Regions from separate parts of the Bradyrhizobium sp. 186 genome, predicted to be linked through region 2. Evidence: predicted binding sites of a transcription regulator. Region 2 holds the regulator's gene; the other holds the start of a gene.

Region 1 (7,580 bases), 4.7 Mb from region 2:
ACCGGCGACGTAATCGCCGAGCAACACGATGAGGTCGGCGTTCAACGCGTTGGTGCGCTCGACGATCGCCTCGATCCGCTCCAGCGGCATCCAGGGATCGCACGCATGGATGTCGGCGATCACGGCGATCTTCAGCGGAAAGTCCGCGGGCCATTGCCGTGGGGTCGGATGATAGCGGGTAACGCGAAGCCGCAGCACCGGCTCGACACCGACGCCATAGGCCGCGGTCGAGATGCCGAGGGCGGACAGACCGCCGATGGAACGGATGAGATGACGGCGAGTGATCATGGAAGCCCGATCGTGATGCGCTTCCGTGATGCGGCCCGATTGGAGCGGAATTGGGGTGCGCTTGTGCAGACAATCTGCACGAGATTACCGGAAATTCATGAGAACCGGAGCACTTTGCATTCGCGCAGATCAGTCGTCGCTCTCGTCCGTCCCGAACAGGCCGAATTGCGCCGCATCCCGCGTCGGCTCGCTGATGCTGAGATGGCGGAAGGCGTGCGAGGTGAGCAGACGGCCGCGCGGGGTGCGTTGGAGATAGCCGCACTGGATCAGATAGGGCTCGATGATGTCCTCGATCGCATCGCGCGGCTCGGATAACGCGGCCGCCATCGTCTCCACGCCGACCGGGCCCCCGCCATAGTTCATCGCGATGGTCGTGAGGTAGCGGCGGTCCATGGCGTCGAGGCCGGCGGCGTCGACCTCGAGCGCGCTCAGCGCGTGATCGGCGATCTTGCGATCGATCGAGGTGGCATCGGCGGCGGAGGCGAAATCGCGCACACGGCGCAGGAGGCGTCCGGCGATGCGCGGCGTGCCGCGGGCGCGGCGCGCGATCTCGTTGGCGCCGTCCGCGCTCATGCCGATATTGAGCACGCGCGCACCGCGGGTGACGATGCTTTCCAGCTCCTCGATCGTGTAGAAGTTGAGCCGGATCGGAATGCCGAAACGGTCACGCAGCGGATTGGTGAGAAGGCCGGCACGCGTGGTGGCGCCGACGAGGGTGAATTTCGAAAGCTCGATCTTGACCGAGCGCGCCGCCGGGCCCTCGCCGATGATGAGGTCGAGCTGAAAATCCTCCATCGCGGGATAGAGCACCTCTTCCACCGCCGGGCTCAGGCGATGGATCTCGTCGATGAACAGCACGTCGCGCTCTTCGAGATTGGTCAGCAGCGCCGCGAGATCGCCGGCCTTGGCGATCACCGGGCCTGACGTGGCGCGAAAACCAACGCCGAGCTCCTTCGCCACGATCTGCGCCAGCGTGGTCTTGCCGAGGCCGGGGGGACCCACGAACAACACGTGATCCAGCGCCTCGCCGCGCTTGCGCGCCGCCTCGATGAAGATCGAGAGGTTCTTGCGCGCCTGCTGCTGGCCGACGAAATCGGACAGCGACTGCGGCCGCAACGCGGTGTCGCCGACATCATCGCTGCGGCGCTCGGGCGTGACCATGCGGGGGGGAGTGGTCATGCGCCACAAGCTCTGCGGCCACCTCCCCCCTTGCGGGGGAGGTCGGATCGCCGCAGGCGATCCGCGAGGGGGGTAAGCCACGCACGCCGGAGCCCGGGGCTACCCCCCTCCCCAGCCCTCCCCCGCAAGGGGGGAGGGAGCGCAGATGTGCGCGCCGCCAGAGCGAAGAATAGCCTGACCATTAACGCCCTCACTTCGCCAGTTCCTTCAAGCCGAGGCGAATAAGCTGCGCCGTCTCGGCATTCTCACCCGCACTCCGCGATGCGGATGCAATAGCCGCGGCCGCCTGCGGCTGGCCGTAGCCTAGATTGACGAGCGCAGAGATCGCGTCCGCGACGGGCCGTGGCGCGCGCTGGTCGTCGATGGCGCCGGCAAGATGCACGACAGCGGGATCGACATTGGCGAAGGCGGGCGCCTTGTCCTTCAACTCGGTGACGATGCGCTCGGCGACCTTGGGGCCGACGCCGGGCGTGCGCGCCACCGCGACCTTGTCGCGCAGCGCGATCGCATTGGCGAGGTCGGACGGCGCGAGCGTGCCGAGCACGGCCAGCGCGACCTTGGCGCCGACGCCCTGCACGGTCTGGAGCAGGCGAAACCATTCACGCTCCTGATCGGTGCGGAAGCCGAACAGCTTGATCTGGTCCTCGCGGACATAGGTCTCGATCGACAGCACGGCGGCGTCGCCCGGCGACGGCAGATGTTGCAGCGTGCGCGCCGAGCAATGCACCTGATAGCCGACGCCGCCGACGTCGAGGAGCACGTAATCCTCGCCGTAAGAATCGATCAGGCCCTTGAGCTTGCCGATCATCTCAATTCCTCGGCCGTAGCAGGCACTTCTCTCTCTCGTCATGGCCGGACTTGTCCCGGCCATCCACGTCTCTGACGCCAGCAAGAAAGACCGTGGATGCCCGGGACAAGCCCGGGCATGACGACTGCGGTTTGTGGTGCCCGCTCATATCCCCACCACCTTCAGCCTGAGTGCCGTGCTCTGACGATGATGGGCGTGGGTGATGGCGATGGCCAGCGCGTCGGCGGCGTCCGCTGACGGCGGCTCGGCTTTCGGCAGCAAAATCTTCAGCATCATCGCGATCTGGTGCTTGTCGGCGTGGCCGGCGCCGACCACCGTCTTTTTCACCTGGTTCGGCGCGTATTCGGCGACCGTGATTCCAAACATCGCAGGCGCCAGCATGGCGACGCCGCGGGCCTGGCCCAGTTTCAGCGTCGCGACGCCGTCCTTGTTGACGAAGGTCTGCTCGACCGCGGCTTCCATCGGCGTGTGTTTGGACAGCACGGCGGCGAGCCCCTCATGGATCGCGAGCAGGCGGCTCGACAGCGGCAGCCCGTCCGGCGGTTCCACCGAACCGCAGGCGACGTAAACCAGGCGATTGCCCTCGGACTCGATCACGCCCCAGCCGGTGCGGCGCAGGCCGGGGTCGATGCCGATGATGCGAACGGGGACGCGAATCGGGAGCGCGGTCATAGGCCAGTGATAGCGGCTGGCTGCTGTGGGGGAAACAGAAACAGAACGGAAGTCCCCGGGGAAGTACGCGTTGCGGCACCGCCCACCGCAACACACGCCGTCATACCCCGCGAAGGCGGGGTAACCAGTACGCCGCAGCTTATCCGTATCCCATCACGGCCTCTGGAATACTGGACCGCCCGGTCAAGCCGGACGATGACAGCGGAGATTGCGGCTATCGGAAGCGCCCTACCCTCCCATCTTCGCCAACAGCGCGTCGGACACCTCGAAATTGGCGTAGACGTGCTGCACGTCGTCGTGCTCGTTGAGCAAATCCATCAGTTTCAACAGCTTCTCGCCGGTCTCGTCATCGACGGCGATCGTGTTCTGCGGCTTCCAGATCAGCGCGGCCTTGCGCGGCTCGCCGAATTTGGCTTCCAGCGCCTTGGCGACGTCGCGATAGCTTTCGGTCGAGGCATAGATCTCGTGGCCGCTCTCGCCGGAAATGACGTCGTCGGCGCCGGCCTCGATCCCCGCATCCAGCACCGCATCGTCGGAGGCGACGCTGCGGTCGTATTCGATGATGCCGGTGCGGTCGAACATGAAGGAGACGGAGCCGGTTTCGCCGAGATTGCCGCCGGACTTGGTGAAGAAGGAGCGGATGTCGGAGGCGGCGCGGTTGCGGTTGTCGGTCAGCGCCTCGACGATGACGGCGACGCCGCCGGGGCCATAGCCCTCGTAGCGGATCTCGTCATAGTTCTCGCCCTCGCTGCCGAGCGCCTTCTTGACGGCACGCTCGATATTGTCCTTCGGCATGTTCTCCTGGCGCGCCGCGATGATGGCCGCGCGCAGGCGCGGGTTCATGTCGGGATCGGGCGTCCCGAGCTTGGCCGCGACGGTGATTTCCCGCGCCAGCTTGCCGAACAGTTTCGACTTCTGGGCATCCTGCCGCCCCTTGCGGTGCATGATGTTCTTGAATTGGGAATGTCCGGCCATGCGTGGTCTCTTGGTCTCTAGGGAATCGTGCGCCAGCGAGAGTGGGAAGCGCGGCCTTATAGGCCGCCAACCCACCGGAATGAAAGGGGTCTCTCATACTTTAAGGTAATACCGTAGTGGCCCATGCCTGGATGTCAGGCATCGTTAACCCTGACTTCATGCCGGCCTGCGAAAATAGCGTCCGCCCGTCCCCCGACAAGAGAGACCTGATGGCGTTCGGACTATTTCGGAAGCGTCTGCCGGATTCGGCCGGGCCTGTGGCAGCCCCGCTGGCTGCGCAGCCTGCTGCCGGTTCCGAGACGGCGCCGGCCGTCGAAAGCGATTCGGCCAGGGAAATCCTGGAACTGCTCGAACTCGAACTCGGGGCGATGATCCGCCAACTTGAGCGTGCCGCCAATTCGGTGGCTGGCGGCGCGGAGGCCACCGCGGCGACGCTTGCTGACATCCGCGGGCGCACCGACGCGCTGACCGGGCGGACCAACGCCGCGCAGTCGAACGCCTCGACCTTCGCCCAGGCCGCCGACAAATTCACCCAATCCGCGCACGGAATCGGCGCCCAGGTCCGCGAGGCCGGCAAACTCGCCGACCAGGCCAGTGCCGCGGCGCAGGAGGCGCGCGCCAATGTCGACCGGCTGCGCGAGTCCTCGGCGGCGATCGGCAACGTCGTCAACCTGATCGCGCAGATCGCACGGCAGACGACGCTGCTCGCGCTCAATTCGACCATCGAAGCCGCGCGCGCCGGCGCCGCCGGCAAAGGCTTTGCGGTCGTCGCCACCGAGGTCAAAGCGCTCGCGGTGCAGACCCAGAGCGCAACGGAAGAGATCACAAAGAAGATTGACGCGCTTCAGCGCGACGCCGCCGGCTCTGCGGATGCGGTACACCGGATCTCGCAGGCGATCGAGGCGATCCGCCCGGTGTTCGACACCGTCAATGGCGCGGTCGCCGAGCAGAACGCCACCACCGGCGAGGTTTCCAACAACGCGGCCAGCGCATCGGAGTTCATCATTTCGGTCGGCGAGAGCGCGGCCGAGATCGATGCCGCGACCAAGGCCGCCGAGACCCACGGCGAGAACGTCGCCAGTGCCGGCAAGGCCGTCACCACTTTCGCGCAGAAGCTGAAATCACGCTGCGCGATCCTGCTTCGGCAGAGCGAGCATGACGATCGCCGCAAGACCGAGCGGCTCCCTGCCATCTCAAGTTCGAGGGCACGCGCGGGGTCCTGCCGGTCTACGAGATATCAATGGACGGCGTGCTGATCGGCGGCGCGGAGGCAGGCCGGCTTGCGCCGCAGGCGATCATCGACGGCAGCCTCGAAGACGTCGGCCCCTGCCGCCTGCGCGTGGTCGAGCAGTCCAAGGCCGGGGCCCGCACGCAATTCGTCGGCCCCAATGCCGAGCTTAGCGAGAAGATCGAGGACAAGCTCTGGTCGATCCACGAAGAGAACACGGAGTTCGTCACCCGTGCGATGGAAGCGGGCAACGCGCTGACCAGGATATTCGAGCAGGCGGTTGCGCGCGGCGAGGTCCGGATCGATGACCTCTTCGACACGGATTACGTCGAAATTGCCGGCACCAATCCGCAGCAATATCGCACAAAGTATCTGGACTGGGCCGACCGCGCCCTGCCGCCGTTCCAGGAGGCCTTTCTGGCGAAGGAGCAGCGCATGGCGTTCTGCGCCATGGTCGACCGCAACGGCTTCCTGCCGGTGCACAACAAGATCTACTCGCATCCGCAGCGGCCGGGTGACGCCGCCTGGAACACGGCCAACAGCCGCAACCGGCGCATCTTCAACGATCCGGCGGGGTTGGCTGCCGCGCACAACCTGCGCTCGTATCTGATCCAGAGCTATGCCCGCGACATGGGCAACGGGAACACGGTGATGATGCGCGAGATCGACGTCCCGATCCGCGTGCAGGGCCGGCACTGGGGTGGATTCAGGACGGCCTACAAACTCTAGAGCATGATCCGAGAAAGTGTGCAGCGGTTTTTCGAAAAGATCATGCCGCAAGCAAGGACCTAAAGCGTGATGACAATTCATCGCGCTTTAGTGCGCGCTCAGGCAAGACGCCGGGCGCGAATCATCCTTTAGAGTTGGAATTGGAATGGGAATGCCGCGGGGGGCCGGCGAACGGCTCTGACTGGAGGACTCTCGAAACATGTCCGTCGCACAACTTGCAGTACTGGACACCGGATCGAACCGGACGCTGGCCGAACGCCTCATCGACCAGCTCGCCGACCGCATCGGCGGCCTCGGCGTGGAGCTTGCCGACATCGCCGGCAACGTCCAGGAGGTCGCAAGCCGTGTCGCGAACCAGTCTGAGCGGTTCCATCACCTCCAGAAGACGGCCGAGACGATGGTCTCGGCCAACCACGACATCGCCAATGCGTCGCAGGCGGTGCAATCGACCGCGTCCGCAGCGGTGGGCGAGATCGCGCAGTCGCGCGGCGCGGTCGATGCCGCGGTCAGCCACATCTCGGAACTCGTCGCCGCTGTCGCCCGGATCGAGGCGCGGCTCAGCGCGGTCGGCTCCGCGCTGGCGCAGGTCGCAAAGGTGTCCGGCTCGATCGAGGCGATTGCGAAGCAGACCAATCTGCTCGCGCTCAACGCCACCATCGAAGCGGCGCGCGCCGGCAATGCCGGCCGCGGCTTCGCGGTGGTCGCAAGCGAAGTGAAGAATCTGGCGGAAGCCACCCGCCAGGCCACGCATCAGATCTCCGATACCGTGCGCGATCTCGATGGCCAGATCGAAGGCCTGATCGGCGAGAGCAGTGACGCCTCGCTGCGTGCGAAGACCGCGGGCGAAGGCGCCCAGCAGATCTCCGGCATCATCTCGCGGGTACAGCAGGGCTTTGCCTCCGTGGAAGCGGAGATCGGCAGCGTCACGCGCGCCGCGACCTCCAATCTCGGCCATTGCGACACCGTCATCGACGAGCTCAGCGAACTCGCCAAGGGCGTCGACCTCTCCTCGCGCGATCTCAAGAACGCCGATCAGCGCGTGACAAAACTGCTCGACACGTCCGAAGGTCTGATCGCACTGATCGCCGATAGCGGCGTGGAAACGTCGGATGCGCCGCTGATCCGCGCCGTCGTCGATACCGCGAAGCGGATCTCGGCCGAGTTCGAGGCCGCGATCGACCGCCGCGAGATTACCCTCGATCAGCTCATGGACGAGACCTATCGGGAGATCGCGGGCACCGACCCCAGGCAATATCTCACCAACTACGTCGATTTCACTGATCGCGTGCTGCCCGCGATCCAGGACCCGATCCAGAAATCCGATCCCCGCATCGTGTTCTGCGTCGCCTGGGCCAAGAGCGGCTATCTGCCGACCCACAATCCGAACTACCGCCTGCCGCAGGGCAAGGACCCGGTGTGGAATAACGCCAATTGCCGCAACCGCCGCCTGTTCACCGATCGCGCGGTGCAGAAGGTCGCGGCGAACACGAAGCCGTTCCTGCTGCAAACCTATCGGCGCGACATGGGCGGCGGGCAGTTCGTGCTGATGAAGGACCTGTCGTCGCCGATCATGGTCCACGGCCGGCACTGGGGCGCGTTCCGGATGGGTTTTCGGCAGAGCTGACGGTCGCCCGGACGCGCATCACGCGGCGTTTTCCTTCACCCGACTTTCGTAATCGCACGACTTTCGTCTTCGCACGC
Region 2 (7,580 bases):
TGCAGGACAATCTGTCGATCCATACCGCCGGCGCGTTGTATCAAGCATTTGCGCCTGCCGAGGCCCGTCGCATCCTGCGCCGCCTCGAATTCCACTTCACCCCGAAACACGCCAGTTGGCTCAATATGGTCGAGTGCGAGATCAGCGTGCTCCAGCGCCAGTGCCTCGGCCGCCGCATCGACGACCCCAAAAGGCTCCGAAACGAGATCGCAGCATGGCAAAAGCGGCGGAATAAAACCCGAGCCCGCATCAAATGGATGTTCACAACCGACAAGGCCCGCGCCAAACTCGGCCGCGCCTATCCAGCCGTCGCCAAAGAGTCAAAATCACTGTGATGAGCCACTAGTTCGGCACCGCAGCCTTCGGCGCCGGCTTGGCGGCCGCGGCATTCACGGTAACGCCGTGCAAGAAGTCGTAGGCCGCATGCAGGGCCTTGTCGTCCTTCTCTTCCGGCGGCACGTAGGACTGCGATCCCGTCTGCTCGGAGCCGTCAGCGGCCGAGAGATGGCCGCGCATCGAGGCCTCGCCCATGGTGTCGACGCGACCCTTGAGTTCGGCCGGCACGTCCTGGAGGATCTCGATGTCGGGGGCGATGCCCTGGGCCTGGATCGAACGGCCCGACGGCGTGTAGTAGCGCGCCGTGGTCAGTGCCAGCGCGCCACTGCCCGCGCCGAGCGGAATGATGGTCTGCACCGAGCCCTTGCCGAACGAGCGCGTCCCGATCAGCGTCGCGCGCTTGTGGTCGTGCAGCGCGCCGGCCACGATCTCGGAGGCCGAAGCCGAGCCGCCGTTGACCAGCACGATCAGCGGCTTACCCTTGGTCAGGTCGCCGCCATGCGCGGTGAAGCGCTGGGTCTCCTCCGGATTGCGGCCGCGCGTCGACACGACTTCGCCACGCTGCAGGAACGCGCTCGACACCGAGACCGCCTGGTCGAGCAGTCCGCCCGGATTGTTGCGCAGATCCATCACATAGCCGGCGAGCTTCTCCGGCGGGACCTGCTTGGAGATCGCCGCAATCGCCTTCTTCAGGCCGTCGGTGGACTGCTCGTTGAACGAGGTGACGCGGATATAGCCAATGTCGCCGTTTTCGACGTGGAATCGCACCGGGCGCACATGGATGATCTCGCGCGTGATTGCCATGTCGAGCGGGGCATCGGCCCCCTTGCGCACGATCGTGAGCTTGGTCTTGGTATCGACCGGGCCCTTCATTTTGTTGACGGCCTGTTCGAGGGTCATGCCTTGCACGGCGTCGCCGTCGATCTTGCTGATGAGGTCACCGGACATGATGCCGGCCTTGGAAGCCGGCGTGTCGTCGATCGGTGAAACGACCTTGACGAGGCCGTCCTCCATCGTGACCTCGATGCCGAGCCCGCCGAACTCGCCGGAGGTGGTCTCCTGCATCTCGGTCCAGGCCTTGTCGTTCATGTAGCGCGAATGCGGATCGAGCGAGGTCACCATGCCCGTGATGGCGCCTTCGACCAGCTTGGCATTGTCGGGCTTCTCGACATAGCTCGCCTTCACGCGCTCGAAGACTTCGCCGAACAGATTGAGCTGGGAATAGGCGTCGTCCGCGCCCGCTGCCGCCCGTGCCGCCCATAGTCCGCCGTGCGGACCGGATACGAGGAGGGTCAGACACGCTCCGGTGAGCGCGCCCAGAGGGAACAGCAGGGTTTTCCGCATGGGTAGGCTTGCCTTTTTGCTTAGCGGTTCTCTTGGGGCTTGGGAGCCGCCATGCAAATGGCGATCCAGCCTGTTTCTCACAATACCATTCTGGTTTCTTCAAGGCCGGCGTACCCGTCGGGTGGGTATGCCGCAAAAATCCCTTCGCCCTGGCCTAAACTTTTGGCAACGTTCGCGGACCGCCTCGCGCAAAGCGGGAATCGGTCGGCCGCCCCACGCCTCGCAGCTATGCGATTTTAGGATAGTTTTGGAGCGCCGGACGGGATAGGCGATGGCATAAGACTTCAAATTCTCGGGAGGCAACAATGAACGAAGCGCTCCGGCCGCAACGGAACGTCGAACTCGGCGCCAGCAACGAGCCGTTCCAGAACCTGCACGAACTGATCCGGAAGGCGCGCTCCAACCTCAACCAGAACGCCTGGGACTATATCGTCGGCGCCGCCGAGACCGAGACCACGATGCGCCGCAACCGCCTGTCGCTGGACGAGATCGCTTTCCGGCCCCGCGTGCTGCGCGACGTCCGCAAGGTCGACGGCTCCGTCGAGCAGTTCGGGCGCAAGATGCGCCTGCCGGTGGTGCTGGCCCCTGTCGGCGCGCTGGAGATCTTCGATCCGGATGGAGCGGCCAGCGTGGCACGCGGCGCCGGCGCCTTCGGGGCGGCGCACATGCTGAGCTCGGTGTCCGAGCCCGGTCTCGAGAAGACCGCCGAAGCCGCGCCGGATGCGCTGCGCCTGTTCCAGCTCTATGTCCGTGGCGACGACGACTTCGTCGCGGATGTCGTCAGCCGCGCCGTGAAGCACACCTACGCCGGCTTCTGCCTGACCGTCGACACTGCCCATTACAGCCGTCGTGAACGTGACATCGCCAAGCGTTACGTTCGCGAGAGCCGGCTGCGCGCCACAGGCGGCGACTTCCAGAAGGGTCTGGAGTGGCGGACCGTGAAGATGATCAAGGACAAGTTCAATATCCCGCTGATCCTCAAGGGCATCGCGACCGCCGAGGACGCACAGATCGCGGTCGATCACGGCGTCGAGTGGATCTACGTCTCCAACCATGGCGGCCGCCAGCTCGATCACGGCCGCGGCGCCATGCATGTGCTGCCCGAGATCGTCGAGGCCGTGAAGGGCCGCGCCAAGATCATGGTCGACGGCGGCTTCTGCCGCGGCACTGACATCGTCAAGGCGATCGCGGCAGGCGCCGACCTCGTCGGCATCGGCCGGCTGCAATGCTGGGCGCTGGCGGCAGCCGGCGAAGCCGGCGTAACGCGGATGCTGGAGCTCTTGGAGGACGAAGTGCTGCGCTGCCTCGGCCTGCTGGGAACCACCTCGTTCGCCGAGGTCAACAAGTCCTGCCTGCACGCGGCGACTGCCACCAATGCGCCGAGCGTGTTCAGCGCGTTCCCGCTGTTCGACATCGAGCCCTATCGATACTGAAAGGATGCAATGACACCGCTCTCTCCCGGCAGCGCGGATGCGCTTCTGTTCGATCTCGGGCGCGTCGTGCTCGACATCGATTTCTCCAGGGCGATCGCCTGCTGGGCGGGACATGCCGGTTGCAAGCCCGAGGCCATCGTCGCGCGCTATGTGCGTGACGAGGCCTACCGGCTGCACGAGGTCGGCAAGATCAGTGACGAGGATTATTTCCAGTCGTTACGCGCTTCGCTCGGAATCGGTATTTCGGATGCGGAGTTTCTGGAGGGCTGGAACGCGATCTTCGCCGGCGAGATGCCCGACATCGCCGAGCTTTTACCGCGCGCGGCCAAGCAGATGCCGCTCTACGCCTTCTCCAACACCAACCGGCCGCATGTCGACCATTTCTCGAAGAAATATGCCGATCTGCTCGGCCATTTCCGCGAGCTGTACCTGTCGTCCAGTATCGGTCTGCGCAAACCGGACGCGGAAGCCTTCGACCATGTCGTGGCCGCGATCGGCGTGTCGGCAAGGCGTATCGTGTTTTTCGACGACCTCGCTGAGAACATCGAGGGAGCGCGGGCGTGCGGATTGACCGCGGTGCATGTGACCTCGCCCCGTGATGTTGGCAATGCATTGAAAGCGCTGGGGATCTGACACCAGCCCCGTGGCGGCTTTAGCAGCGGCAGCCGGAAGTTCCGGGAACCGGGATCGGGAACCAAATCACTTTGTGCATTTTTGCACAGAGTTCCTGGAACGGAATGCCCGCATCCGGACTCTTGAGTCCGTTGGGACTTTTACGGATGGACGCATCATCGTGTTGGGCAAGACCTACCTCACCAAGCAGGCCTCTCTTCTTCTTGAATTCGCCAGAACCACCTCGGATTCTGATCTTTCTGCAAAGCTGATCAGCAAGGCTGCCGACCTCAAGTCGCAGGCCGACCCGCTGCCCGACAGGGATCAGGGCCCCGCGGCGCCTGACGTCAGTCCGGGCAACTTGTCGGGGAGCTGACCGAATGCTGGCCGTGGCTCTCGTCATTCTCGTCCTTGCCATGGCCACGCTCCTCCCGGTCTGTCTCGTTCTTCGGAGTATGCCGCGCCGGAGCTGATACTAATCTTCCAACGCAGAGCGGGTGACGCCGGATGAATAATCCCTCTCGCTGCCGTTTTGCCTCTGCGCCCGCACTCGGTTAGAACTCTCGCCGCCCATTCGTCCGAACGCGCCGAGCAGGAGTTTTCGCCCGTGGCCTTGATGCCGGTTTCCGATGCGCTTGCTGCCGTGCTCGCGGGCGCAGAGCCTCTGGCCGAGGAAGCGGTCCCTCTCACCGATGCCTTCCATCGCGTGCTCGCGCGCGATGTCGCGGCACGGCGCACGCAGCCGCCGCAGGCGATGTCGGCGATGGACGGATATGCCGTGCGCGCGGCCGATGCGGCCAAGGTCGACGCCCAGCTCACCGTGATCGGCGAGGTGGCGGCCGGCCGGCCGTTCGCGGGAACCGTCGGCGCCGGCGAAGCGGTGCGGATCTTCACCGGTGGCGTCGTTCCCGATGGCGCTGATGCCGTCGTGATCCAGGAGGACACGGTCGCAAACGGTAAGCGCATCACGATCAAGGAGACCGCAATTGCCGGACGGCACATCCGCCCCGCGGGCGTCGATTTTCGCGAGGGCGACGTGCTGCTGCGGACGGGCACCCGCCTTACCGAGCGAGGCCTGGCGCTCGCCGCCGGCATGAACCACCCGTCCCTGCCTGTCCGCCGCCGACCGAAGGTCGCTATCCTCGCGACCGGCGACGAGCTGGTGATGCCAGGCACCGCACCCGGCCCAGGACAGATCGTCTATTCCAACGGCTACGCCCTGCACGCGCTGGCGCGCAGCGAGGGCGCCGAAACGATCGACCTCGGTGTCGCCGCCGATACGCTGGAGGCCACCACCGCCGGCATCCGCAGCGCACGCGAGAGCGGCGCCGACATCCTGATCACGACCGGCGGCGCGTCGGTCGGCGACCACGACCTGGTCCGGCCGGCGCTCAACGCCGAGGGCATTTCGATGGCGTTCTGGAAGATCGCGATGCGACCGGGCAAGCCCATGATGCACGGGCGTCTCGGCGCGATGCGCGTGATCGGCCTGCCCGGCAATCCGGTATCGTCCTATGTTTGCGGCTTCCTGTTCATGGTGCCGCTGATTCGCGCGCTGTCGGGCCGCGAGGTGATTCATCACCGCCGCGAGCGCGCCGTGCTCGGCCGCGATGTCGGTGCCAATGATCAGCGCGAGGACTATCTTCGCGCGCGCCTGGAGCTGCGCGAGGACGGCACCCTGGTGGCCCTTCCCGTCAACCATCAGGATTCTTCGCTGCTTGCGAATCTTGCTGCGGCACAGGCACTTCTCGTGCGCGCACCATTCGCGCCGAAGGCCGAGGCGGGCATGCCCTGCGAGGTGCTGCGACTGCCGGTCTGAATGCGTCGACCACACGCGTTCCGCGAAGTTCGTCGCGTTCACGGTAAATTAAGCAGTTGCGGAACACATATCGAACATATAGTGTCCGTTCATGATTTGTTTCGAGCATCTGGCGGTTCGCCGCTGAATTCACCGTCTCGGAATCGAACGACATCAACCGGGGGATTTGGTCAAGATGTTAACGCGCAAACAATACGAGCTTCTGCGGTTCATCAGCGAACGTCTGAAGGAAAGCGGCGTGCCGCCCTCCTTCGACGAGATGAAGGACGCGCTCGACCTGCGCTCGAAATCGGGCATCCATCGCCTGATCACCGCGCTCGAGGAGCGCGGCTTCATCCGGCGCCTGCCCAACCGGGCCCGCGCCATCGAGGTGATCAAGCTGCCCGAGCTCCAGGCCGCCGCCGGTAGCCGCCGCGGCTTCACGCCGAGCGTCATCGAGGGCAATCTCGGCAAGGTGCGCTCCAGCGCGCCGGCGGACGACGGCGAGCGCCCCGTCGCGGTGCCGGTGATGGGCCGCATCGCGGCCGGTACGCCGATCGAGGCCTTGCAGACCCGTAGCCACACCATCAGCGTACCGCCGGACATGCTCGGCTCTGGCGAGCACTACGCGCTCGAAGTGCGCGGCGATTCGATGGTCGAGGCCGGCATCCTCGACGGCGACATGGCGCTGATCCAGCGCAACGAGAGCGCCGATACCGGCGACATCGTCGTGGCGCTGATCGACGACGAGGAAGCAACGCTGAAGCGCTTCCGCCGCCGCGGCGCCTCGATCGCCCTCGAGCCCGCCAATGCCTCCTATGAGGTGCGCATCCTGCCGCCGAACCGGGTGAAAATTCAGGGCAAGCTGATCGGGCTGTACCGGAAGTACTGAGCCTATCCGGCGGTCATTCGATACACATTGGAGCGGACGGATTGTCCGCTCCGGCTGGATAGTCTTTCTGGTTCTGCACAGATTATCCGGCCACCCCTCCGGCGCTACATCCTCGGCACGCCGCACGAAGCGCCCACTGCTTCGCGGCCTTGAGAGACCGAGGAGACAACCATGCGCAAGATCGCTTTAAGCACAATCACCGTGGCGCTGATCGCAGCATCAGCGTCGCAAGCCCTCGCCGCACAGTCGCGTCATCATGTCCGCAAGGAGGCGGCGGTCAGCGAGCAATTCCGCAATGCCCGCAACGCCGTCGAGCAGCCGTCGCAACCGGCTTGGCAATATTCGGGCTGGTCCGCGCCTGCCGGCCGCTGACGTCGAGGCTTGCTAAATGCACTGGAGCAGACTTTGTTCCCAGCGCATTTGAAAAAGATAATGTGATCGCGCTCTACGGATGTGAGCCGCAGATTTGCCCACAAACAAGCATAAGATCACAGTTTCCACTCTGATAGAGGCCTGCGCCTCCGAGAGAGGCGCGGGTTGCTATCCTGAATGAGGAGCGCCCGATGTGTGACTACAGCCTGCATGCCGTCGCGACGCGTCCCGCCGAAGTCGGCGAGACGATCGTCACGACAAACTTCCGCGGCACCTCGACGCGCGGCTTCGCCTCCGAAGCCGACATGTCCGTCGCGGTCTGCCTGCTGCCGGGAACGGAGCTCGCCTTCGCCGACAACGTCCGCTACGACAATCGCTGGATCTGGACCCGCACCATCAACTCCCGTGTCGGAAAATTCGGCAAAACCGATCCGCACATTCCCGATCGCCATCACGACGCGATCGAATTCCCCGACGGCAAATACGTGCTGGTGACGCAGCTCGTCGAAGGACAGCGCGCAACCGTGCTGCAACTGCCGGTGACCCAGCCGCTCGGCGAGCACAAGCCGCAGATCATCGCCGACAGGCAGCCGACCGTCACCCGCCTGCCGATCGGCTGACGCAGCCGCTCCGGCCGACTGGTCGAGACCAGGATTGAAATCGCTATCGCCGGCTGTGGCCGGCGACGTGGAGCGGTTTGTATCTCTCGAAATCCGATCGGGAAAATCAGCTCGCCGCAGCTCCCCACCGCACGAAGTTTGCGCTGTCCTGCCTGAATTTTGAACGTCCGTTC

What was found. Region 2 encodes LexA, which represses DNA repair genes until DNA is damaged. Its sites were predicted from a motif close to TGTTCNNNNTGTGTTCNG; they were not measured.
Region 1: a site for LexA is predicted at 2,978-2,995, ahead of ruvC (crossover junction endodeoxyribonuclease RuvC). Genes of this name have one in related genera too.

The regions. Positions count from the first base shown of each region.
Region 1 is NZ_CP082164.1:981,577-989,156, reverse strand. Features, by position in the region: gene IVB18_RS04455 (metallophosphoesterase) at 1-288, opposite strand, end outside; gene ruvB (Holliday junction branch migration DNA helicase RuvB) at 418-1,467, opposite strand; gene ruvA (Holliday junction branch migration protein RuvA) at 1,658-2,275, opposite strand; gene ruvC (crossover junction endodeoxyribonuclease RuvC) at 2,420-2,947, opposite strand; gene IVB18_RS04435 (YebC/PmpR family DNA-binding transcriptional regulator) at 3,176-3,922, opposite strand; partial or broken gene IVB18_RS04430 (methyl-accepting chemotaxis protein) at 4,132-5,879, shown strand; gene IVB18_RS04425 (methyl-accepting chemotaxis protein) at 6,079-7,503, shown strand.
Region 2 is NZ_CP082164.1:5,684,663-5,692,242, forward strand. Features, by position in the region: gene IVB18_RS27315 (IS630 family transposase) at 1-335, shown strand, start outside; gene IVB18_RS27320 (S41 family peptidase) at 343-1,680, opposite strand; gene IVB18_RS27325 (alpha-hydroxy acid oxidase) at 1,986-3,113, shown strand; gene IVB18_RS27330 (HAD family phosphatase) at 3,123-3,746, shown strand; gene IVB18_RS27335 (hypothetical protein) at 3,907-4,101, shown strand; gene glp (gephyrin-like molybdotransferase Glp) at 4,333-5,544, shown strand; gene lexA (transcriptional repressor LexA) at 5,720-6,415, shown strand; gene IVB18_RS27350 (hypothetical protein) at 6,587-6,787, shown strand; gene IVB18_RS27355 (hypothetical protein) at 6,979-7,407, shown strand; gene IVB18_RS27360 (hypothetical protein) at 7,514-7,580, opposite strand, start outside.